One region of the Erythrobacter sp. genome, then DNA from elsewhere that is predicted to be linked to it. Evidence: predicted binding sites of a transcription regulator. Region 1 holds the regulator's gene; the other holds the start of a gene.
What was found. The regulator LexA, encoded in region 1, represses DNA repair genes until DNA is damaged. The targets are predictions, from matches to a motif close to GTTCCNCNCTTGTTCT.
Positions count from the first base shown of each region.

Region 1 (11,307 bases):
GGCAAGACCGGGTGTGAGGTGCTGGTCGAGAATTGGCAGCGCAGCCTTCCGCCTGCAACCGAGGGCCGCGCCTATGCCGAAAGGCTCGATGCGATCGACCGCGCCGCAGCCGAAGTCAGCGCGCGGCTCGATGCCCGCCAGCGCCTTCAGGTGCTGAGCGCGCTCGCGCCCGATGCGATGGAGCTTCAGGCGGCGGGCATGGCAGCGGCCGGGCAGGTGTGGAGCGAGCTGGTCGAATTGCAGGGCATCGCCCACCACCAGCCGCTGCACTGGCGGCTGCTCGACGGGGCGCTGTGCCGCTTTGCCGGATCGCGGCGCGAATGGCGTGTGCGGCTGATCCCGCTCGGCCCCGATGCGCAGAACCCGGCAGGCTTCGAACTCCTGCTGATCGCTGACGAACCGCTCGCCCCCGGTGCGCATCAGCCTGCCGCGCCCGAGGGTGAGGCCAGCGCAACGCGCCTGATCGGTAGCGCGCTTGCACCGGTGCTGCGCCAGCCCGTGGCGCGGATCATCGCCAATGCCGAAACCATCCGCGCGCGGCTCGCCGGGCCCTTGCGCGATGAATATTCCGACTATGCCGGCACCATCGCCAGCGCAGGGCAGCACCTTGCCGCAATGCTCGGCGACCTCGCCGATCTCGAAGTGGTGGAGACCCCGGGCTTTTCGACCGCGCGCGAGAAGGTCGATCTGGCCGATGCGGCGGCGCGTGCGGCAGGCATTCTCGGCGTGCGGGCGCAGAACCGCGAGATCCGGCTCGTGACACATGGGGAGCCGGGCGCGGCGCTGGCCAACGCCGAATTCCGCCGCGTGCTGCAGATCCTCATCAACCTCATCGGCAATGCGATCGCCTATTCGCCTGCGGGCAGCACGGTGACGATCACCGCGGCGCCGGCGGGCGAAGGACGCGTCTGCGTGAGCGTTGCCGACGAAGGCCCCGGTATCACGCCCGAACAGGCCGAACATATCTTCGACAAGTTCGAACGCCTCGGTCGCGACAGCGACGGCGGCAAGGACAAGGGTTCCGGCCTCGGCCTCTACATCTCGCGCCGCCTGGCCGAGGCGATGGAGGGCGAACTGTTGGTCGGCGCGGCAGAGAGCGGCGGGGCGTTGTTCACGCTGGAGTTGCCAGCTTTCGCAGTCTGAAAATCAGCCGCGCGGGCGGCGAAAGGCCCACCACAGCATCACGGCCCCGAAACCTGCGGTAATCGCGCCGTTGCGCGCCCATGTGCTGTCGGCGAGCATGAAGCTGTCGGCGGGCCAGTTCAGCAAGCCGAGGCCCTGAAGGGTCCAGATGGTGCCCATGGCCAGCAGGAACATGCCTGCGGCCTTGAGCACCGTCCGGAACATATCGTTTCTGGCTTACCGTGCCGAGAGCGGCACGTAGTCGCGCTGCGTCGGGCCGGTGTAGAGCTGGCGCGGACGCCCGATCTTCTGGCCGGGGTCGCTGATCATCTCGTTCCACTGCGCCACCCAGCCCACGGTGCGGGCGAGGGCAAACAGCGCGGTGAACATCGTGGTCGGGAAGCCGATCGCCGAGAGGATGATCCCCGAGTAGAAGTCGACGTTGGGGAACAGCTTCTTCTCGATGAAATAGGGATCATTCAGCGCGATTTCTTCGAGCCGCAGTGCGGTCTCGAACAGCGGATCATTGACCTTGAGCGCATCGAACACCTCGCGCACGGTCTTCTGCATCACCGTCGCGCGCGGATCGTAGTTCTTGTACACGCGGTGGCCGAAGCCCATCAGGCGGAACGGATCGTTCTTGTCCTTGGCCCGCTCGATATAGTGCGGGATCTTGTCGGGCGTGCCGATTTCCTTGAGCATGTTGAGCGCGGCTTCGTTCGCGCCGCCATGCGCCGGGCCCCAAAGACAGGCGATGCCCGCCGCGATGCAGGCAAACGGGTTTGCGCCCGAGGAGCCGGCAAGACGCACGGTCGAGGTCGAGGCGTTCTGCTCGTGATCGGCGTGGAGGATGAAGATGCGGTCCATCGCCCGTTCGACCGCCGGGATCACCTCATAGGGCTCGGCCGGCACACCGAAGGTCATGCGCAGGAAGTTGCCGGTGTAGCTCAGCGAGTTGTCCGGATAGATGAAGGGCTGGCCGACCGAATATTTGTAGGCCATCGCCGCAATCGTCGGCATCTTCGCGATCAGGCGGTGCGAGGCAATCATGCGCTGCTGCGGATCGGAGATGTCGGTGCTGTCGTGGTAGAAGGCCGACAGCGCGCCCACCACGCCGCACATGATCGCCATCGGGTGCGCGTCGCGGCGGAAACCGCGATAGAAGGTCATCAGCTGCTCGTGCAGCATGGTGTGACGGGTGATCGTATGGGTGAAATCGTCGAGCGCCGTCTTGCTCGGCAGTTCGCCGTTCAGAAGCAGGTAGCTCACTTCCATGAAGCTCGAATCCTCGGCCAGCTGGCCGATCGGATAGCCGCGGTGCAGCAGCACCCCTTCGTCACCATCGATATAGGTCAGCGCGCTTTCGCAGCTCGCGGTCGAGGTGAAGCCGGGGTCGAAAGTGAAGGCACCCGTCTGCGCGTAGAGCTTGCGGATGTCGATGACATCGGGGCCGGTGCTGCCTTCGAGCACGGGATACTCATAGGTCTTGCCGCCCAGTTCGAGCTTCGCCAGCTTGTCTGCCAAGGTCTGTCTCCTGTCCAATTAACCCCTCCCTTGCACCCTCTTCTACGCCGCCTGGGCGTCAAGCCGTGCAAGGGCCTCGTCCCGGCCCAGAAGGACCAGAACATCAAAAATCCCGGGTGATGTGGTCGTCCCGGTCAGCGCAGCACGCATTGGCTGCGCCAGCTTGCCGAGGCCCAATCCAAGCTCCTCCGCAAGCGCCTTCGTAGTGGCTTCGAGCGCTTCGCTTGTCCAGTCGTTTTCGGCCCTCAGGCGCTCGTAAATCTGACCTAAAATCACCGGCGCATCGCCTTCGAGCAGATGGGCGGCCTTTTCGGTGATGGCGAGCGGGCGCTTGGCGAAGAGGAAAGCTGCGCCTTCAACCACTTCGTTGAGGTTCTTGGCGCGCACCTTGAGCACCGGCATGGCCTGCGTCAGCAGCGCCTCGTCAGCCCCTTCGCCGATCCGGGCGGCGACCAATGCGGCGAGGCGCGCATCATCGGCCTCGCGCAGGTAGTGGCCGTTCAGATGTTCGAGCTTCTTGATGTCGAAGCGCGACGGGCTCTTGCCCACGCCATCGAGATCGAACAGCGCGATGGCTTCCTCGCGGGTGATTTCCTCGCGGTCGCCATGGCCCCAGCCCAGACGCAGCAGATAGTTGAACAGCGCTTCGGGCAGGATGCCGAATTCGTCGCGATAGGCCTCCACGCCCAGCGCCCCGTGGCGCTTGGAGAGCTTGGCCCCGTCCGCGCCGTGGATCAGCGGAATATGGGCATAGACCGGATCGGGCCAATTGGCGCCGCCGGTTTCTTTGGCGATGGCGTTCATCGCGCGAATGATCGGCAGCTGGCGGAAGGCGTTGTTCAGGTGATCATCGCCGCGGATCACGTGGGTCACGCCCATGTCGTGATCGTCCACCACCACCGCGAGCATATAGGTCGGCGTGCCGTCGGCCCGCAGGATGATGTAGTCGTCGAGTTCCTCGTTCTTCACCGTCACCGCGCCCTGCACGCGGTCGTGGATCGTGGTCTCGCCTTCGTTCGGGGTCTTGAGCCGGATGGTGAAGGGCGCGCCTTCCGGAGCCTCGGCCGGATCGCGGTCACGCCAGCGACCGTCATAGCGCAGCGGCTTCTTGTTGGCGCGCTGCTCCTCGCGCATGGCTTCGAGTTCTTCGGGCGTGGCGAAGCACTTGTAGGCATGGCCCGCCTTGAGCAGCTGCCATGCGACTTCGGCGTGGCGCTCGGCCCGGTCGGACTGGAACAGCGGGGGCGCGTCGTAATCGAGGCCCATCCACTCGAGACCCTCGATGATCGCGTCGATCGCTTCCTGGGTGCTGCGCTTGCGGTCGGTATCCTCGATCCGCAGCAGGGTGCGGCCGCCATGGTGGCGGGCGTAGAGCCAGTTGAACAGCGCGGTGCGCGCCCCGCCGATATGCAGGAAGCCGGTGGGCGAGGGCGCAAAGCGGGTCACCACCTCGCCGCTCCCGGACTCGCTCGTCACGCTGCTTTCGCTTGCCATGGCCTGTCAATTCCTGTTCACTTTGAGCGGCTTGGCAATGGATTGCCCGGTCACAGGACAAGCCGATGCGCGATGTGCCGATCATTCCGATGGGAGACACCCCCGGCAGCACGCCTGACGGGAGCGGTGTTCCGGCGCGCCCTTGGCAAAGCGCGCGGCCAATGTCCAGCACTCGCACGGGTGGAAATGGCTCCGGAGGCAAGGGCCTTGGCAGCGCTGTGGCGGCAAGGGCGGAGCGCTTTCTGGCCGAGGCAGGGTTTGACCGCGCGCCGTGGCTGACGGTGATCTTCATGGCCGGGATCCTCGCATGGTTCGCCCTGCCGACGCCGCTGGCATGGCTGGCGGCGCTCGCGGGCGGGGCCGGACTGGCGCTTGCCGCATGGCGGATCTGGCCGGCGGGGAGCGCGGGCGAGGATGCCCATGTCCACCTGGGTCAGGCGCTGATCGCTGCGGGGCTGGTGTTCGCGGCCGGCATTGCGGTGATCTGGGCGCGCTCGGAGATGGTCGGCACGCCGCCGCTCGCGCAGCCGGGCATGGCGTTGCTGCACGGCCATGTGCTGGAGCGCGAGGACCAGCCCGCCGAGGGGCGCATCCGTCTGACGCTGGCGGTGCGCGATGCGGCAAGCAGCTCGGCTTACAAGGTGCGGATCAACGTGCCGCTCGACAAGCTAGGCAATGCGCCGATTGCCGAAGGCGCGGTTGTGCGGCTGCGCGCGAGGCTGATGCCGCCCGCCGCACCGATGCTGCCGGGGAGTTATAACTTCGCGCGCGCTGCCTGGTTTCAGGGACTTGCGGCAACCGGCAGTGCAATCGGCCCGGTCGAAGTCGTCAGGCCCGCTGCCACCAGCGGCGGCACGGCGAGCGTGCAGCGCGCCTTGGCGAACCATGTGCGGGGGCGGGTCGAGGGCTCGGCGGGCGCCATCGCGGCGGCCTTTGCCAGCGGTGACCGGGGAAGCATCAGCACGGCCGACGAGATCGCGATGCGCGATTCGGGGCTCACCCACCTCCTCTCGATCAGCGGGCTGCACGTGAGCGCGGTGATCGCAGCGGCCTATTTCGTGGTGATGCGCCTCCTCGCCCTGTGGCCTGCGCTGACCTTGAGAGTGCGCCTGCCGATCGTGGCGGCGAGTGCGGGGGCGATGGCGGGGATCGGCTACACGCTCCTCACCGGCGCCGAGGTGCCGACCGTGCGCAGCTGTGTGGGCGCAATGCTGGTGCTCGGCGCGCTGGTGCTGGGGCGCGATGCCCTGTCCTTGCGCATGCTGGCGGTGGCGGGCGGCTTCGTTCTGGTGCTGTGGCCCGAAAGCGCGATCGGGCCGAGCTTCCAGATGAGCTTTGCGGCGGTGCTTTCGATCATCGCCTTCTCGACCAGTGCGCCGGCCTGCGCTTTCCTTGCCGCGCGTGACGAGCCGTGGTGGGCGCATGGCTTGCGGCGGGCGGCGATGCTGTTTGCGACCGGCATGGTGATCGAACTCGCGCTGATGCCGATCGTGCTGTTCCACTTCCACCGCGCAGGGCTTTACGGGGCGGTCGCCAATGTCGTGGCGATCCCGCTGGTGACCTTCGTCTCGATGCCGCTGATCGCGCTGGGGCTGGCGTTTGATCTGGTGGGGGCAGGCGCGCCCTTCTGGTGGGCGACCGAGCGCTCGCTCGATCTGCTCCTGTGGATCGCCCATGTCACCGCCAGCCAACCGGGGGCGGTCAGGCTGATGCCGCAGATCGGGATGGGGGCCGTGGCGCTGTTTGCGGGCGGGGGCCTGTGGCTTGCGCTGTGGAGCGGACGGGCGCGGCTCTGGGGCTTTGCGCCGGTGGCGCTGGCCAGCGTGCTGGTGCTGCTCACCCCTGTGCCCGATGTGCTGGTGGCGGGCGATGGCAAGCAGGTGGGGATCACCATCGCGGGCGCTGATGGAGAGCGGCATCTGCTCTCCTTGAGAGACAGCCGCTCGTCCTACGCGCGGGACAATCTGATCGAGCTGGCGGGCGTCAAGGCCGATCCCGTGCCGCTCGCCGAGTGGGAGGGCGCGCGCTGTTCCACGTCCTTCTGCACGCTGGTGCTGGAGCGGGGCGGGCGGGATTGGGTGATCCTGATGGCCCGGACCCGTGACCGGATCGAGGAGCGTTCTCTCGCGGCGGCTTGCGGCAAGGCCGATATCGTCATTGCCGATCGCTCGCTGCCGCGTTTGTGCCGGCCGCGCTGGCTCAAGGCGGACCGCCGGATGCTGTACCAGACGGGCGGCCTTGCGATCCATCTGGCCGATCAAAGGATCGAAACCGTGGCCCAGAGAGAGGGCCGTCATGGCTGGTGGCAGGCGGCCGAGTGAGGCCGGAAAACCCGCTTCAGGCGGGGGTCAAGTGCCGCTCATCGGGGGGTCATCTCGGGGTCAACTGGGGGTCAAATGCGGTCAAGGCCGCCCTTGGGAACCCTCAAAAGCGGCCTTGAAAACACATAAGTCATTGATTTTGAATAATCGGACGAAAAATCCGCCCGGAAAAATCAGTGATAGCGGCGCAAAAGCCCGGCGAGCTTGCCCTGCACCTGCACTTCATCGGGGCGGTAGTACTGCGGATCATAGGCCGCATTGGCCGGATCGAGCCGCACCTGGCCGCCTTCCTTGCGCAGATATTTGAGCGTCGCTTCCTCGCCGCGCACCAGCGCCACCACGATCTCGCCGTCGCGCGCGCTATCCGTGCGGCGCACCAGCGCAAAATCGCCGTCGAAGATGCCGGCTTCGATCATCGAATCGCCCGAAACCTCGAGCGCATAATGCTCGCCCGGGCCAAGCAGGGCGGCAGGGACGGGGAGGGTCGACTGCCCTTCCAATGCCTCGATCGGCGCGCCGGCAGCAATGCGGCCATGCAAGGGCAGTTCGATCACGTCATTGGCAGGCTCGGGCTGAGCAGCGCGCGGCGCAGGCATGGGCACGACATTGTCGCTGGCCGCAGAGCCACGCGAAGGCGTCGTGTCGCCCGGCTCCCGGATCACTTCGAGCGCACGCGCCCGGTTGGGCAGTCGGCGCAGGAAGCCGCGTTCTTCCAATGCGGAAATCAGCCGGTGCACGCCCGACTTGCTCTTCAGATCGAGCGCTTCCTTCATTTCTTCGAAACTGGGCGAGATGCCGGTTTCTTCCAGCCGCTGCTGGATGAAGACGATCAGCTCGCGCTGCTTTGCGGTCAGCATTGCTCCAAACTCCTGTGGTCGCACTCACGACGCGCCCGTCAGGCCCGCCGTGCCATCCCTTGCGTGCGCCAAGAGGCACCAGCCCCTTTTCAAGAAGGCATCAGGTGCGTTGCCTGCACTCGTCGTTCCGCCATTAAGGTGAACGAACAAGGAACAATTAGGCAACCATGGAACGCGAGTCAAGCGCGCTGGACAGCGAAGCCCAGCGGTTCAGCCAATCCGGAGCGGAAACACCCGCAAAGCCTCACCCGCCGCAGCCGCAGGCGCATGGGCCGCGCGGTCGATCAGGCAATCGGCCGCAGCCAGCGCGCTGAGGGCCGAAGAATCCTGCGAACCGGCAAGCCGCACTGCGCCGCCTTCGATCACCGCGCGCAGGAATTCGCGGCGCGGACCGATCGCGGGCAGGGGCTCGCCCGCCTGCATGGTCAGCGCGGCGGGCAGGGGCGCAACATCGCCTTGCAGCGCGCGCACCAGCGGCAGGGCAAAGAGGAAGGCGGTGACGAAGCTAGATACCGGATTGCCCGGCAGGCCGAGGATCACCTGCGTGCCCCGTGTGGCCACCAGCAGCGGCTTGCCGGGCTTGATCGCCACGCGCCAGAAGGCGGTCTCGGCGCCCCAATTGGCGAGTGCGGGCTTGATCAGATCATGATCGCCGACCGATGCGCCGCCCGAGGTGACGAGCACATCGGCCCCCTCGGCTCGTGCCAGCGCGGCTTCCAATGCGGCCATATCGTCGCCCACCGGGCCGAGCCGCAGCACCTCGCAGCCCAAGGGCGCGAGCATGGCGGCAATCATCGCACCATTGCTGGCGGGGATCTGGTGGGGGAGGCAGTTTGCGGGATCGACGCTGAGCTCGTCCCCGCTATCGAGCACGGCCACGCGCACGGGGCGGGTGACGCTCACGGACCCATGCCCGCCTGACAGCGCCAGCGCGATGCGACCTGCGTTGAGGCGCGTGCCGCGGGGGAGCAGCAGATCACCGCCATGAAAATCAAACCCGCGCAGGCGGATATGGCGACCGGTGGGTGGCACTTCGCTGGCGGTAACCATGCCGTCTGTGACGCGCGCATCTTCCTGAAGCAGCACACGGGTGCCGCCCTCTGGCACATTGGCGCCGGTCGAGATGCGCACGCATTCCTGCGGAGCGATGACGCCCGCAAAGGGCGCGCCCGCGCGGCTTTCGCCCACCAGCGCCCACGGCCCGTCGCTCGGCCCCAGCGCATAGCCGTCCATCGCGGAAAGATCGGCGGGGGGCTGGGTGCGGGTTGCGTGGAGGTCTTGAGCCAGCACCCGCCCGAGTGCGGCTTCGGTGGTGATGGTTTCTGCGGGAAGCACGGGGGCGAGCGCCAGCAGGCGGGCCTGCGCTTCCTCCAGTGCCAGCGGCGGGTTCAAATTGCGGCTTTCCAGTCGCCCGACTTGCCGCCGGACTTGGCGATCAGGCGCACCTCAGAAATGACCATGCCCTTGTCGAGTGCTTTTGCCATGTCGTAGATTGTGAGGAGTGCGACGGAAACGGCTGTCATCGCTTCCATTTCGACGCCCGTCTTGCCTGTCAGCGAGGCCGTGGCCGTGGCCCGGATCGCGCCCTCTTCGTAATCGAAGTCGATATTCACCGCTTCCAGCCCGAGCGGGTGGCACAGCGGGATCAGCTCGCCCGTGCGCTTGGCCGCCATGATCCCGGCGATGCGCGCCGTGCCCAGCACGTCGCCCTTGGGGGCATTGCCGGCGCGGATGGCTTCGAGCACCTCTGCCGACATGGTGATCCACCCGCTGGCGACCGCGCGGCGGGCCGTGGCCGCCTTGCCGCCGACATCGACCATGTGGGCCGAACCATCTTCGCCGAGGTGGGTGAGCTTGTTCATTCGTCCCCTCTAGCCGTTCGTGTCGAGCGAAGTCGAGACACCCCGCACAGGCCTCTCGACTGCGCTCGAGGCGAACGGGTGCCGTGCTATTCTGTCCCCAGCAGCGCGCGCGTGGCACTCGCAATATCGTCAGCGCGCATCAGGCTCTCGCCCACAAGGAAGGTGCGCACGCCGCAGGCTTCGAGACGCTGGCAATCGCTGTGGGAATTGATCCCGCTTTCGCCCACCAGCAGCGTGCCTTGCGGCGCGAGCGGGGCGAGGCGTTCGGTGGTGGCGAGGCTGGTGGTGAAGGTCTTGAGATCGCGGTTGTTGACCCCGATCAGGCGCGACTGGAGGACGCGCGCGGCGCGCTCCATCTCGGCCTCGTCATGCACTTCGACCAGCACGTCCATGCCATATTGGCGCGCTGCGGCTTCGATTTCGGCCATCCGGCTGTCCTCCAGCGCGGCGACGATGATCAGGATCGCGTCGGCTCCGAGGCTGCGGGCTTCGAGGCATTGCCACGGATCGACCATGAAGTCCTTGCGCAGCACCGGTAGCTTGCAGGCGGCGCGTGCGGCGACGAGGTAATCCTCGTGGCCCTGAAAATAGGGCGCGTCGGTGAGCACCGAGAGGCAGGCGGCGCCGCCCGCTTCATAGGCGGCGGCATGATCGGCCGGGCGGAAATCGGCGCGGATCAGGCCTTTGGAGGGGCTCGCCTTCTTGATCTCGGCAATCAGGGCATAGGAGCCGCCCGTGGCCCGCGCACGCAGCGCAGCCTCGAACCCGCGCGGGGCCGTTTGCGCGGCAGCGGCGGCTTCGAGCGCGGCGGTGGTGGTGGCGGCCTTGCGGACGGCGACTTCTTCGCGCTTGGTGGCGCAGATTTCTTCGAGCTTGTTCATGTCACTTTGCCATGGCGATCCAGCGCAGGAGGAGATCGAGCGCCTTGCCGGAATCGAGCGCCTCTGCGGCCATTGCGGCGCGTTCGGGCCAGCTTTCGCCGCGTCCCGCCACGGTGAGCGCGCCAGCGGCATTGAACAGCACCGCGTCCCGGTATGGCCCGGGGGTGCCGATCAGCAGCGCCTTCAGCGCCGAGGCATTATATTTCGCGTCATCGCCCCTGATCGCGGTGATCGGGGCGTGGGGCAGGCCCGCTGCCGAGGCGTCGATGCGCTCCATCGTGAAGGCATTGCCCGTCACCACAGCGACTTCATTGCCGCCTGCAAGGCTCAATTCGTCGAGCCCCTCGTCCCCCGAGACGATCAGTGACTTGCCCGTGCCGAGCCGTGCCATGGCGCCGGCATAGATCGGGACATATGCGGGGCGCGCGATGCCGATCAACTGGCTTGTCACCTTGGCCGGGTTGGAGAGCGGGCCCATCAGGTTGAAGATCGTGCGCTGGCCGATCCGCACCCGGATGGGCTGGATGCGCGCCATGGCGGGGTGATGGTTCTTGGCGAAAAGGAAGCAGATGCCGATTTCGGCCAGCGTCTTTTCCGCCGTGCGTCCGGCTGCGTCCATGTCGAGGCCGAGGGCCTCCAGCGTGTCCGCCGCGCCTGCCTTTGACGATGCCGCGCGGTTGCCGTGCTTGGCCACTGGTACTCCGCAGGCCGCGACGACGAGGCTGACGGCGGTCGAGACATTGAGCGTGTGGTGCCCGTCGCCCCCCGTGCCGCAGACGTCGATTGCGCCTTCGGGGGCATCGATGGGGATCAGCCTTGCGCGCAAGGCCCGCGCCGCGCCGGCGATCTCGTCAGACGTCTCGCCGCGCGCGGAGAGCGCTACGAGGAAGTCGGCGATCTCCGTTTCGGAAGGGCTGCCGTCGAGCAGCACGCCGAAAGCGGCTTCGGCCTCCGTCTCGCTGAGCGGCGTGGTGATGTCGGGCAGGGCGCTCATGCCGAGAGCCTTGCCGGCATCACCGGCTCCAGCCCGCACAGACGGACGAAATTGGCGAGGAGCGCGTGGCCATGCTCGGTGGCGATGCTTTCGGGGTGGAACTGCACCGAATGGATCGGGAGGGTCGCGTGGCGGAAGCCCATGACGCTCGGATGATCGGCCCCCGGCGTCTCGGCATGGGCGTTTGCGACCAGCTCAGCGGGCACATCCACCACTTCAAGGCTGTGATATCGCGTGGCGATGAAGGGGCTG
Region 1 is NZ_CP136573.1:613,219-624,525, reverse strand. It holds gene RSE14_RS03145 (sensor histidine kinase) at 1-1,143, shown strand, start outside; gene RSE14_RS03140 (hypothetical protein) at 1,147-1,347, opposite strand; gene RSE14_RS03135 (citrate synthase) at 1,360-2,646, opposite strand; gene gltX (glutamate--tRNA ligase) at 2,689-4,140, opposite strand; gene RSE14_RS03125 (ComEC/Rec2 family competence protein) at 4,302-6,461, shown strand; gene lexA (transcriptional repressor LexA) at 6,635-7,318, opposite strand; gene RSE14_RS03115 (molybdopterin molybdotransferase MoeA) at 7,529-8,710, opposite strand; gene moaC (cyclic pyranopterin monophosphate synthase MoaC) at 8,707-9,180, opposite strand; gene trpC (indole-3-glycerol phosphate synthase TrpC) at 9,267-10,061, opposite strand; gene trpD (anthranilate phosphoribosyltransferase) at 10,063-11,055, opposite strand; gene RSE14_RS03095 (anthranilate synthase component II) at 11,052-11,307, opposite strand, start outside.

Region 2 (11,307 bases), 260 kb from region 1:
CGCGCATATTCCGCCTTCACCGCGCCCGTGCCGCTATAGGCGGGCGTGCCGGAAGCGGCGCCGGCGGGTGCCACAGGCGCAGCCGGCGTTCCAGCCTGCGCCGGAGCAATATCATAGCTGATCGCCGGACGGGCCGCGCCCGCATCCGGCAGGCTCGCTGCCGCGCTTGTCACCCGCGCCAGCGGGCCGCTTTCCAGCCCGGCATAGGCCGAATTGAAGGCGCTCTTCTCGCCCGCATTGCCGCGCAGCCGGTAAAAGCGGTGCGCGCCGATCGTGCCGAGATGGTCGAGCGTGCCCGCCCAATAGGGATTGACCCAGAGCGTGTGGTAATGGGTCGCAAGGCCGACGGGCGCATAGACGCTGCCCGAGAGCGCTTCCGCCGCGATGCGCTGCGCCCGCGCCCAGCTTGCGCCGCCCGGGCGGCGGGCAAGGCTGCCGTCGCAGGTGAAGGTGAACTGGCAGCCGGTCTTGCGCTCCGAGCCCTGATAGACGACCCCGCACACGCTCGACGGCCACGAGGGATGCGCCACGCGGTTAAGCACCACCTGCGCGACGGCGCGCTGGCCGGCCTCGCTCTCGCTGGCGGCCTCGTACCACACGGCCTGCGCCAGACATTCCTGCGCGCGGGCATGGCTGAGGCCGACGCCGGCGGCAAAGAACGGCTTGGCCGGAGCGCCGACATCGATCAGCGCGCCCAGCTCGCGCCCGTCTTCCGCGCCCATTCGCAGCGGATCGTCGGTCGGCAGGGCGACCAGCGCGGTGCCGGCGGGATCGGCCATGTAGAAATAGGCCGAGCCGGGAAAGCTCATGCCGGGGCGCTCGAAAGGCAGGGCGGCTTCGGCGGCCTGACGGGTGGCGAGCGCGGCGCTCGGCTCGATCGCGGGGCCGGGCAGGGCCAGAAGATTGCCGGGGGCGGCCAGCGCGGGGACGGCAATCGCGGCGGCCAGCACCGCCAGCCGCTTGCGCCACACGCTACCCGCACCGAAAGCGGCGGAAAGCGAGGCGAAGATCGCGTTGGGTTTGCGGGCGCGGGCCATAATCTGAGGCCTGCCCTAGCGCGCGCGAAACCCGCCCGCGAGCGCTGGCTTGCCTCGCGTCCCGAAACCGGACAGGCGGGCAGATAGATGTCAAACCGGGGGCACACCTTGCGTGGGGGCACCGCCCGCCCTATCGCTGGCGGGGCAGATGGAGCGGGATCGGACCAGCACGAAATGGCACTGCGCGCGCGGCTGGCTGGGGCTGGGCGCGGCGCTGCTCGCTGCCGCCTGCGCGCCCGCTGCTGCCGATGGCGTTCCGGCAAAGCACCCCACCATCGTCAGCCTCAACCCCTGCCTCGATGCGATCCTGGTGGAACTAGCCGGGCCCGAGCAAGTGCGCGCGCTTTCGCATTACAGCCGCGATCCCGGATCGAGCTCGATCCCGCAGGAAGTCGCCGCGCGCTACGGCGTCACCAGCGGCACGGCGGAGGAGGTGATCGCCTTGCAGCCCGATCTCGTCCTCGCCTCGGTCTATCTGCCGCAGCCGACCAAGTCTGCGCTCACCCGCGCAGGCCTCACCGTCGCCACCTTCGGCAGCCCCACCAGCATTGCCGAGAGCGCGGCGCAGGTGCGCGAAGTGGCGCGCCTCACCGGCCATGCGGCCGCGGGTGAAGCGCTCGCTACACGCATCGGTCAGCGCCCGCAAAACACCCTCCGGCCCGTCAGCGCGCTCCTGTGGCAGCCGGGCGAGATCGTCGCAGGCGAGGCGACCCTGATTGCCGAATTGCTCGGGCAGGAAGGCTTCTCCAGCCACGCAGCCGCCAACGGGCTGGGGCAGGCCGACCGCGTCAGCCTCGAATGGGTCATCAAGCATCGCCCCGCTGTGCTGCTGGTGGCGGGGGATTCCCAGGGCCAGCGCCATCCGCTGCTGAAGGGCGCGTGGAAGCGGATGCTGATCGCGGAGTTTGACCCCGCACTGCTCTATTGCGGCGGGCCGACCATCCCCAAGGCCCGCGACCGCCTGCGCGAAATCCGCCAAGAGGTGGAGCGCATGCCATGAACCGCGCGAGCCTTGTCTTCGCCGGTCTGCTGGCGGTGCTGCTGCCGCTGTCGCTGCTGGCGGGGCGCGTGTGGATCCCGCCGCTGGGCGACGGCACGCCCGATGCCGTGCTGATCCTGATGGAGCTGCGCTTGCCGCGCGCGGTGCTGGCGCTGGCGATCGGCGCGGGGCTGGGCGCGGCCGGGGCGGCGATGCAGGGCTACTTGCGCAATCCGCTGGCCGACCCGGGCCTGTTCGGCATTGCGCCGATGGCGGCCTTGGGTGCGGTGGCGAGCTTCTGGATCACGCCGCTGCTCCCCGCATCCCTCGCGCCGTGGGGCCTGCCGCTGCTGGCGCTCACCGGCGCGGGGGCGGGGATGGCGGGGCTGGCGCTGATCGCCGGGCGCACCGAGTCAGGCGCGGGCGGGGGGATTGCGCTCTTCACGCTGGCGGGCCTGATGCTGGCGAGCCTTGCCGGCGCGCTCACCGCGCTCGCCATCACGTTCGCGCCCAATCCCTTTGCCCTATCGGAAATCGTCATGTGGCTGAACGGCGCGCTGACCGACCGATCGTGGCACGAGGTCGCGATTGCCGCGCCGCTGGTGGCGGGCGGGCTCGCCGTGCTGCTGGTGGCGGGTCGCAGCCTCGATGCGCTGACGCTGGGCGAGGAGGCGGCCCGCTCGATGGGTCTCGATCCGCGCCGCCTGCTGGTGCTGCTGGTGGCGGGCGTCGGCCTGACTGTGGGCGCGGGCGTGGCGGTGGCGGGGATCATCGGCTTTGTCGGCCTGATCGTCCCCCATCTGGTGCGGCCCCTCACGGATCGTCTGCCCTCCAGCCTGATCGTCCCGAGCGCGCTCGCGGGCGCGTGCCTTGTGCTGGCGGCCGACAGCGTGGTGCGGATCCTGCCGCTGGTGACGGAACTCAGGCTCGGCATCGCGCTGTCGCTGATCGGCGCGCCCTTCTTCGGCTGGCTGCTGGTGCGGATGCGGCGGGGAGAGGCGTGATGCTGGCGGCCGAGAACCTTGCCCTGATGCGCGGTGGCAAGCGGGTGGTCGAGGGGCTGTCCGCCAGCCTCGCGCCCGGCACGATCACCGCGATCCTCGGCCCCAATGGTGCGGGCAAATCGAGCCTGCTGATGGGCCTTGCCGGATTGCTGGAGCCCGCGGAAGGACGGGTGATGCTGGATGGGCAGAGCCTTGCCGAGCTGCCGCCGCGCAAACGGGCGCGCAGCATCGGCTATCTTCCGCAGACCCCCGAGATTGCGTGGGATGTTGCGGTCCGCAATCTCGTCGCGCTGGGCCGCCTGCCTTGGGGCGATGACGGGGCCGATGCGGTTGCGGCGGCGATCACCGCGCTGGGGCTGGAGCCGCTCGCAAACCGCCCCGCGAGCCACCTGTCCGGCGGGGAACGGGCGCGGGTGCTGCTGGCGCGGGTGCTGGCCGGAACCCCGCAATGGATCCTCGCCGACGAGCCGCTCGCCGCGCTCGATCTGGCGCATCAGCTCGGCCTGATCGCCCACCTCAAATCCTGCGCGGCGGCAGGGCAGGGCGTGGTGGTGGTGCTCCACGATCTGGCGCTGGCGATGAACCATGCGGACCGCGTGCTGGTGCTCCACGAAGGCCGGCTGGTCGCCGATGGCACGCCCGCAGCGGCGCTGGGGGCGGAGGTGATCGAACAGGTGTGGGGCGTCAAGGCGCGGTGGCTGGGCGAGCCGGGGGCGCGGGCGCTGACGGTTTCGGACTAGGGAGTCAGGTTGAGGGGCAGGGCAGCCCGCAGGCATCCCGGCCCCTCAAGCCATCAGCACTGCATCCGGAACGGTTCACCTCCCGAGGTCGGGACAGTGACCCCCGGCGCGCACACGTTCCGGCGCTTTGCTGTTGGCAACCAACAGCCAGGTTGCGACCCTCAAGGGGACCCGGCCACATGCGGCAGCAAGGCCACCCTGATGCCGCAAAACGCCCATGCTGACGACTTCAGATTTTCTGTAGGGCGGCATAGATTTTCACCATCGCACTGAAAATGTAGCAGAAATTATCGGCCTTCCCTTCGCACAAGCAGACAGGCGGGGCGGCATGGTGCACTTGCACACAGCTGCGGGGAAAGCCGTAATTTCGCAGAAACCTCCGCGCCCTTCGCCCGTTGCCATAATGCTGCTGCATCCTATCTGCGGTGGCCTGCGGATAAACCCGTAGCAGCGCCCTTTACATCAGCGAACATTTGCGGAACACGTCACGCCCATGAGCCTTACCCAAATCAGCGTGCGCGGTGCGCGCGAGCATAATCTCAAGGGCATTGATATCGATCTTCCGCGCGATGCGCTGATCGTGGTCACGGGCCTGTCGGGCAGCGGCAAGTCGAGCCTCGCCTTCGACACGATCTATGCCGAGGGCCAGCGCCGTTACGTGGAATCGCTGAGCGCCTATGCGCGCCAGTTCCTCGAGATGATGCAGAAGCCCGATGTCGAGCATATCGACGGCCTCTCGCCCGCGATCTCGATCGAGCAGAAGACCACCAGCCGCAACCCGCGCTCCACCGTGGCGACGGTGACCGAGATCTACGACTACATGCGCCTGCTCTGGGCGCGGGTCGGCACGCCTTATTCGCCTGCCACAGGCGAGCCGATCTCTGCCCAGACCGTCAGCCAGATGGTCGACCGCGTGATGGCCCTGCCCGAGGGCACGCGCGCCTATCTGCTCGCCCCCGTGGTGCGCGGGCGCAAGGGCGAATATCGCAAGGAAATCGCCGAATGGCAGCGGCAGGGCTTCACCCGCGTGCGGATCGACGGGGAGATCTACCCGATCGAGGAGGCCCCCGCGCTCGACAAGAAGTTCAAGCACGACATCGAAGTGGTGGTTGACCGGATCGCGGTGAAGGACGGCTTGCAGACGCGGCTCGCTGAAAGCTTCGAGACCGCGCTGAAACTGGCCGAGGGGCTCGCCTATGTCGATCTCGCCGATGGCGTGGTGCCGGGGCGCGAGAGCGAGGCGCAAGGCGGCGCAATGAAGGGCGCAGGCCTGCCCGCCAACCGCATCGTCTTTTCCGAGAAGTTCGCCTGTCCGGTCTCCGGCTTCACCATCGAGGAGATCGAGCCGCGCCTTTTCTCCTTCAACGCCCCGCAAGGCGCGTGTCCGGCGTGTGACGGGATCGGCGAGAAGATGCTGTTCGATCCGCAGCTGGTCGTCCCCAACGAGGCGCTCACGCTCAAGCAGGGCGCGGTCGTGCCCTGGGCCAAGTCCAACCCGCCGTCGCCCTATTACATGCAGGTGCTCGCGAGCCTCGCCAAGGCATACGGTTTTGACCTCACCACCCCGTGGAAGGACCTCGCCCCCGACCAGAAGCTCATCATCCTCCATGGCACGGGCGGGCTGCCGGTGCCGCTGACCTTCAAGGATGGCCGCCGCGAATACACCGTCAACAAGGCCTTCGAAGGCGTCATCGGCAACCTCAATCGCCGCTTGATGCAGACCGAAAGCGCGTGGATGCAGGAGGAGCTGGCCAAGTACCAGACCGCGCAACCCTGCGAGACCTGCGGCGGCAAGCGCCTCAACGAGAAGGCGCTCTCGGTGAAGGTCGCCGGCAGCGACATCGCCACCCCGGTGGCGATGAGCGTGGCCGATGCCAAGGCATGGTTCCTCGCCCTCGACGCGCAGCTCACCCCCCAGCAGTCGCAGATCGCCAAGGCCATCCTCAAGGAGATCAACGAGCGCCTCGGCTTCCTCGACAATGTCGGGCTCGACTACCTCAACCTCGATCGCACCTCCGGCACCTTGTCCGGGGGCGAGAGCCAGCGCATCCGCCTCGCCAGCCAGATCGGCTCGGGCCTGTCAGGCGTGCTCTACGTGCTCGACGAGCCCAGCATCGGCCTCCACCAGCGCGACAATGACCGGTTGCTGGAGACATTGAAGCGCCTGCGCGATCTCGGCAACACGGTGATCGTCGTCGAGCATGATGAAGACGCGATCCGCGCCGCCGATCACATCGTCGATCTCGGCCCGGGCGCGGGCGTGCATGGCGGGCAGGTGGTGGCCGAGGGGACGCTCAAGCAGATCCTCAAGGCCAAGGGCAGCCTCACCGCGGACTACCTCACCGGCAAGCGCAAGATCGACGTGCCGGAGAAGCGCCGCAAGGGCAACGGGCACTTTATCGAGGTGAAGAACGCGCGCGCCAACAATCTCAAGGGCGTCACCGCCAAAATCCCGCTCGGCACCTTCACCTGCATCACCGGCGTCTCGGGCAGCGGCAAATCCTCGCTCACCATCGACACGCTTCAGGCCGGCGCATCCCGCGTGCTCAACGGCGCGCGGGTGATCGCGGGCGCGCATGACGAGATCACCGGCCTCCACCACTGCGACAAGGTGATCGAGATCGACCAGTCGCCCATCGGCCGCACCCCGCGCTCCAACCCCGCCACCTATACCGGCGCCTTCACCCAGATCCGCGACTGGTTCGCAGGGCTCCCCGAAAGCCTCGCGCGCGGTTACAAGCCCGGCCGCTTCTCCTTCAACGTCAAGGGCGGGCGCTGCGAGAAGTGCCAGGGCGACGGCCTCATCAAGATCGAGATGCACTTCCTCCCCGACGTCTACGTCACCTGCGAGGAGTGCCACGGCAAGCGCTACAACCGCGAGACGCTCGAGGTGAAGTTCAAGGGCCATTCCATCGCCGACGTGCTCGACATGACGATCGAGGACGCCGAGGAGTTCTTCAAGGCCGTCCCCCCGATACGCGAGAAGATGCGGATGCTCAACGAAGTGGGCCTCGGCTACGTGAAGGTGGGCCAGCAGGCGACGACCCTGAGCGGCGGCGAGGCGCAGCGCGTGAAACTCGCGAAAGAACTCGCGCGCCGCAGCACCGGACAGACGCTCTACATCCTCGACGAGCCGACCACCGGCCTCCACTTCGAGGATGTGAGGAAACTGCTGGAGGTGCTCCACCGGCTGGTCCAGGGCGGCAATTCCGTGGTGGTGATCGAGCACAATCTCGATGTGATCAAGACGGCGGACTGGATTATCGACCTCGGGCCTGAGGGCGGGGTGCGTGGTGGGGAGGTGGTTGCCGTTGGGACACCCGAACAGGTCGTCGAAGAACCACGATCATTCACCGGACAATACCTCGCGCCTTTGTTGGCGAAGTAATCCTCCCCTTCAGGGGAGGGGAACCATCCCGGACTTGATCCGGGATGGTGGAGGGGCGGGCTTGGCTTCTCCGAAGCCCCGTCATGCCGAACTTTTTCGCATCCAGCTCGCGAACCACACGCTCATTGCAATATATACATTGACATACAATATATATTGGCGTAAATATCGAATCATTCCACGAAAGGAGAATTGATATGTCGTCGAAATATACGAAGCTTACAGAATACCTCGCCTCGCTCGACACGAAGCGGTGGACTGCGACCTTTGAGCAGATCGAACGGGTGTTGAGGTTCCCCCTCCCGCAGAGCGCCCGCGAACACCAAGCGTGGTGGTCTAACCAGATGCGATCGCAAAGCCTTGGCTGGCAGCTCGCAGGATGGAAGACGGCCGATCTAGACCTGAGGAATGAGCGTGTGACCTTCGTGTATGTCGCAGGCGATGCTCCTCAACCGGAAATTCCGCAAGTCGAACCCTTGACTATTCAGGAAGCGAAGGAGGGGCTGGCAACGAGGTTTGGGGTCGATCCCAGCCAGATCGAAATCACTATTCGGGCATGATGACGCAGTAGCTGGGGCGGGTTCGACTTCTCCGAAGTCTGAAGTTACCGCCCCGTCATGCTGAACTTGCTTCAGCGTGCGCGCTAGTGTCCACTGCCCGTGCTCCCCAAAGGCGAGCAGACCTTTGAAAAGATAAGGGTCGCCAGCAGGCAGGAGATTAGTTGGCTAGTGGATTGTACTCGTTGAAGATGGCAATCCGCTAAGCGAGGATTGAGGCTATGGATCTAAAGTAAAAAGTTGCCGCAATGAGAACAATGCTGAGAGAGCATGTTGTTCCGAGCCCACCACCTTTGCATTCGGCAACTCGCTTCGCAGAGCTCAGCGGAGTAAGTTTCCCGCATTATAAGTATATGAAAGCAGAGTACGCCGAGAAATTCATGGATTCCGGTGAACTGCGAATTGGGACAATTTCAGATTTCTCCGACACAGGTCAGCACATTGAAAGAGTGGCGGACAGATTTGAAGGTGCGCGAAATTTTGTAGGGGGATCGGGTTTTGGAGCGGCGATGGCTTTTGGATTGAGCTGGACGCCTCGAAAAACCCTCGCATTTGATGGGCTGATTTGATTCAATGGCCCCCGTATCGAGCGGAGGCGATGATGGTTAGTCAGCCTGGTTTCTTTGATCTGTCGGACCGGTATGCGGCGCTGGGCGCGGCGGGTGATCCGCTTGAGCGGTTGGGGGCGGTGGTCGATTTCGAGATGTTCCGAGGGCCATTGATTGTGGCGCTCCGGCGGAGTGCCGGAAGCAAAGGTGGCCGGCCGCCGTTCGACCCCGTGATGATGTTCAAGATCCTGGTGCTGCAGGCGCTGTACTCGCTCTCGGATGAGGCCACCGAGTTCCAGATCAAGGACCGGCTGTCGTTCCAGCGGTTCCTCGGGCTGGGGCTCGACGGCAGGGTGCCTGATGCCACTACGGTATGGTTGTTCCGCGAGCGGCTCGTGCAGGCGAAGGCGATCGACAAGCTCTTCGCGCGCTTCGATGCAGCGCTGACCGATCGCGGCTACTTGGCGATGGGCGGACAGATCATCGATGCCACCGTGGTGCCGGCTCCCAAGCAGCGCAATACCGACGAGGAGAAGGCGGCGATCAAGGAGGGCAAGATCCCGGAGCGCTGGAAGGAGAGGCCTGCCAAGATCCGGCAAAAGGATCGCGATGCGCGCTGGACGGTCAAATACTCCAAGGCCAAGGTGAAGGAGGGCGGTGACCCCAAGGGCTTCAAGCCGGTCGATCTTGCCATCCCCATGTTCGGCTACAAGAACCATATCGGGATCGACCGGGCTCATGGGCTGATCCGCACCTGGGATGCCAGCGCGGCCAATGCCCATGACGGGGCGCGGCTGCCCGAGCTCATCAGCAAGCAAAATACCGGCTCGGGCGTATGGGCTGACACCGCCTATCGCTCGAAGAAGAACGAGGCGTTCCTCGAGAGGGGCATGTTCAAGAGCAACATCCATCAGAAGCGCATGCCGAGCCGGCCGCTGCCCGAGCACATCGCCAGAGCCAATGCCAGGCGCTCCGCTGTTCGTTCGGCTGTTGAGCACGTCTTCGCCGGTCAGAAGCACCGCATGGGGCTGTTTATCCGCACCATCGGCATCGCCCGCGCGCGCATCAAGATCGGCATGGCCAACCTCGCCTACAACTTCCAGCGCCTGGCCTGGCTCGAGGGGCGAAGTGCGCCCGCATAGCGAGAAAACGGGGTGCTGAGCTGCGCTCCGACCCCGAAAACCAAGGAAATAAGCCCAAAAAGGCCAGCCTTTGCCCGCCAAAGAACGCGATCAGACCCTTCACGCGCCCATCAGGCCGGAAACAGCGGGTTCTTCGAGGTGTCCAGCTGTATAAACGCCTACACATTTTGCACATCTAGAGCGGTTTCCATTCATTCCGGCTCATATCCGCAAGATTTGAAGTAATTGGCGCATTCGGCAGGCTGGAAGATGTCGACGAGCCGGCCGATCAAGTCCCACAACCCGCTGACGGTTCGCTCACCCGCCTTGCGGAGCATGGCTTTGAGCCGGGAGAATGCCTTCTCGATAGGGTTGAAGTCCGGGCTGTATGGCGGGAGGAAGCGCAGCGTTGCACCGGCCGCTTCGATCCTTTCCTTCACTGCCGCCCGTTTGTGGCTCGAGAGGTTGTCCATGATGACCACGTCACCGGGTTGCAACTCGGGCACCACAACCTGCGCCACATAGGCTTCGAACCAGTCGCCGTTGATCGGCCCGTCCAGCACCATCGGCGCGACCATGCCGGTCATTCGCAGTCCCGCGACCAGCGTGGTGGTCTTGCGGTGGCCGTGCGGGAAGCCCATCCGCAGCCGCTCGCCCTTCGGGCAGCGGCCATGGCTGCGGGTCATGTTGGTGGCGGTCCACGTCTCGTCGATGAAGACGAGGCGTTCGGGTTCGAGATCGATCTGGCCGTCGAACCAATGCTGCCGTTGCCTCAGGACGTCGGGACGGTCCTGCTCGATCGCGTGGCCGGTCTTTTTTTGCGCGTGATCCCGTGACGCACGAAGAAGCGATGCACCGTGCCGATACCGACCAGGGCCCCACGCTCGATCAGCCGCGCCTGAACCTCGACCAGGGTCATGTCGCCTTGCTCGGCGATCAGCTCCCGAATGAAGCCGCCGTGCGCTTCGATCTTGCCTGAATGCCGGTCACCGCCGCGCGGCTTGGCAACGGCCCGGCCATGCTCAAGCGCTCTTCGCCGCCAGCGGATCGCGCTCGACACGCTGACCCCAAAGCGCGCCGCCGCCGCGTGGCAGCTCAGGCCGCCATCAATCGCTGCAACGACCCTGTCCCGAAGATCCTGTGAAAGCGTTCGTGCCATCCGTGCTGGCCTCCTGCCACCAGCAGGAAGTCTGAATCACAACGGCGCCGCGAAGGGAATCCCTGACGAATCAGATCGTGTGGAAACCGCTCTAAACCGCGGGCGAACCTAACCTAACCACCCCCCCCTCATGACCCCCACCGATCCACCCCCCGACGCGCCGCTGTGGGAGCACGAGGACCCATACCTCGATCCCTCGGGCAACCTCCCGCTGGAAGAACTCCACCACCGCACCAATGTCGATGCGCTGATCGCAACCCTGCGCCTCGCGCCCTTGCTTATTGTGCCGGTGGTGCTGGTGCTCTTCGCGCTCTCGCTGGCCTTTGGCGATGTGGTGTGGCGCGTCATCGGACTGCTGCCGTTCCTCTATGTCCTCGCGATCCTTGCCGCGCCGCTCCTTGCGCGGCTGCGCAAGGGGGGTGAGCTAGGCGGCGCTCTCGGGGCCTGACAAGCGCAAGGCGCTCCTCACCGCGCTGGGGTTGACGGGGCTGCTTGCTGCGTATGTGGTCTATGGCGGGATGTGGGAGGTTCAGGCGGTGGAATGGCTGGCGGCGCAGGTGCGAGACTGGGTGGGATAGCCCCGCGCGGCGGTTTCCTACGCGGGTGGCTGCGTGATAGGCCTGCGGCCCGCGAAAAACGCTCCGGAGCGCGCATCTGGCCTTGTCTCGCCAGCGTGAAACATTGAAAATTGTGCGAAAACAGCGCTCTAGACATGAAACATCCCCGCCAGAGCCCGTTTCAGACCCCCGTTAGACCCCCTCTAGCCCCGATTTG
Region 2 is NZ_CP136573.1:872,929-884,235, reverse strand. It holds gene RSE14_RS04390 (cell wall hydrolase) at 1-1,037, opposite strand, end outside; gene RSE14_RS04385 (ABC transporter substrate-binding protein) at 1,150-2,037, shown strand; gene RSE14_RS04380 (FecCD family ABC transporter permease) at 2,034-3,020, shown strand; gene RSE14_RS04375 (ABC transporter ATP-binding protein) at 3,020-3,760, shown strand; gene uvrA (excinuclease ABC subunit UvrA) at 4,254-7,148, shown strand; gene RSE14_RS04365 (DUF7662 domain-containing protein) at 7,346-7,708, shown strand; gene RSE14_RS04360 (hypothetical protein) at 7,954-8,274, shown strand; gene RSE14_RS04355 (IS5 family transposase) at 8,307-9,395, shown strand; one part of gene RSE14_RS04350 (IS630 family transposase) at 9,587-10,197, opposite strand; one part of gene RSE14_RS04350 (IS630 family transposase) at 10,197-10,533, opposite strand; gene RSE14_RS04345 (hypothetical protein) at 10,664-10,981, shown strand.
Region 2: uvrA (excinuclease ABC subunit UvrA) is a predicted target of LexA. The motif match lies at 4,227-4,242, and genes of this name have one in related genera.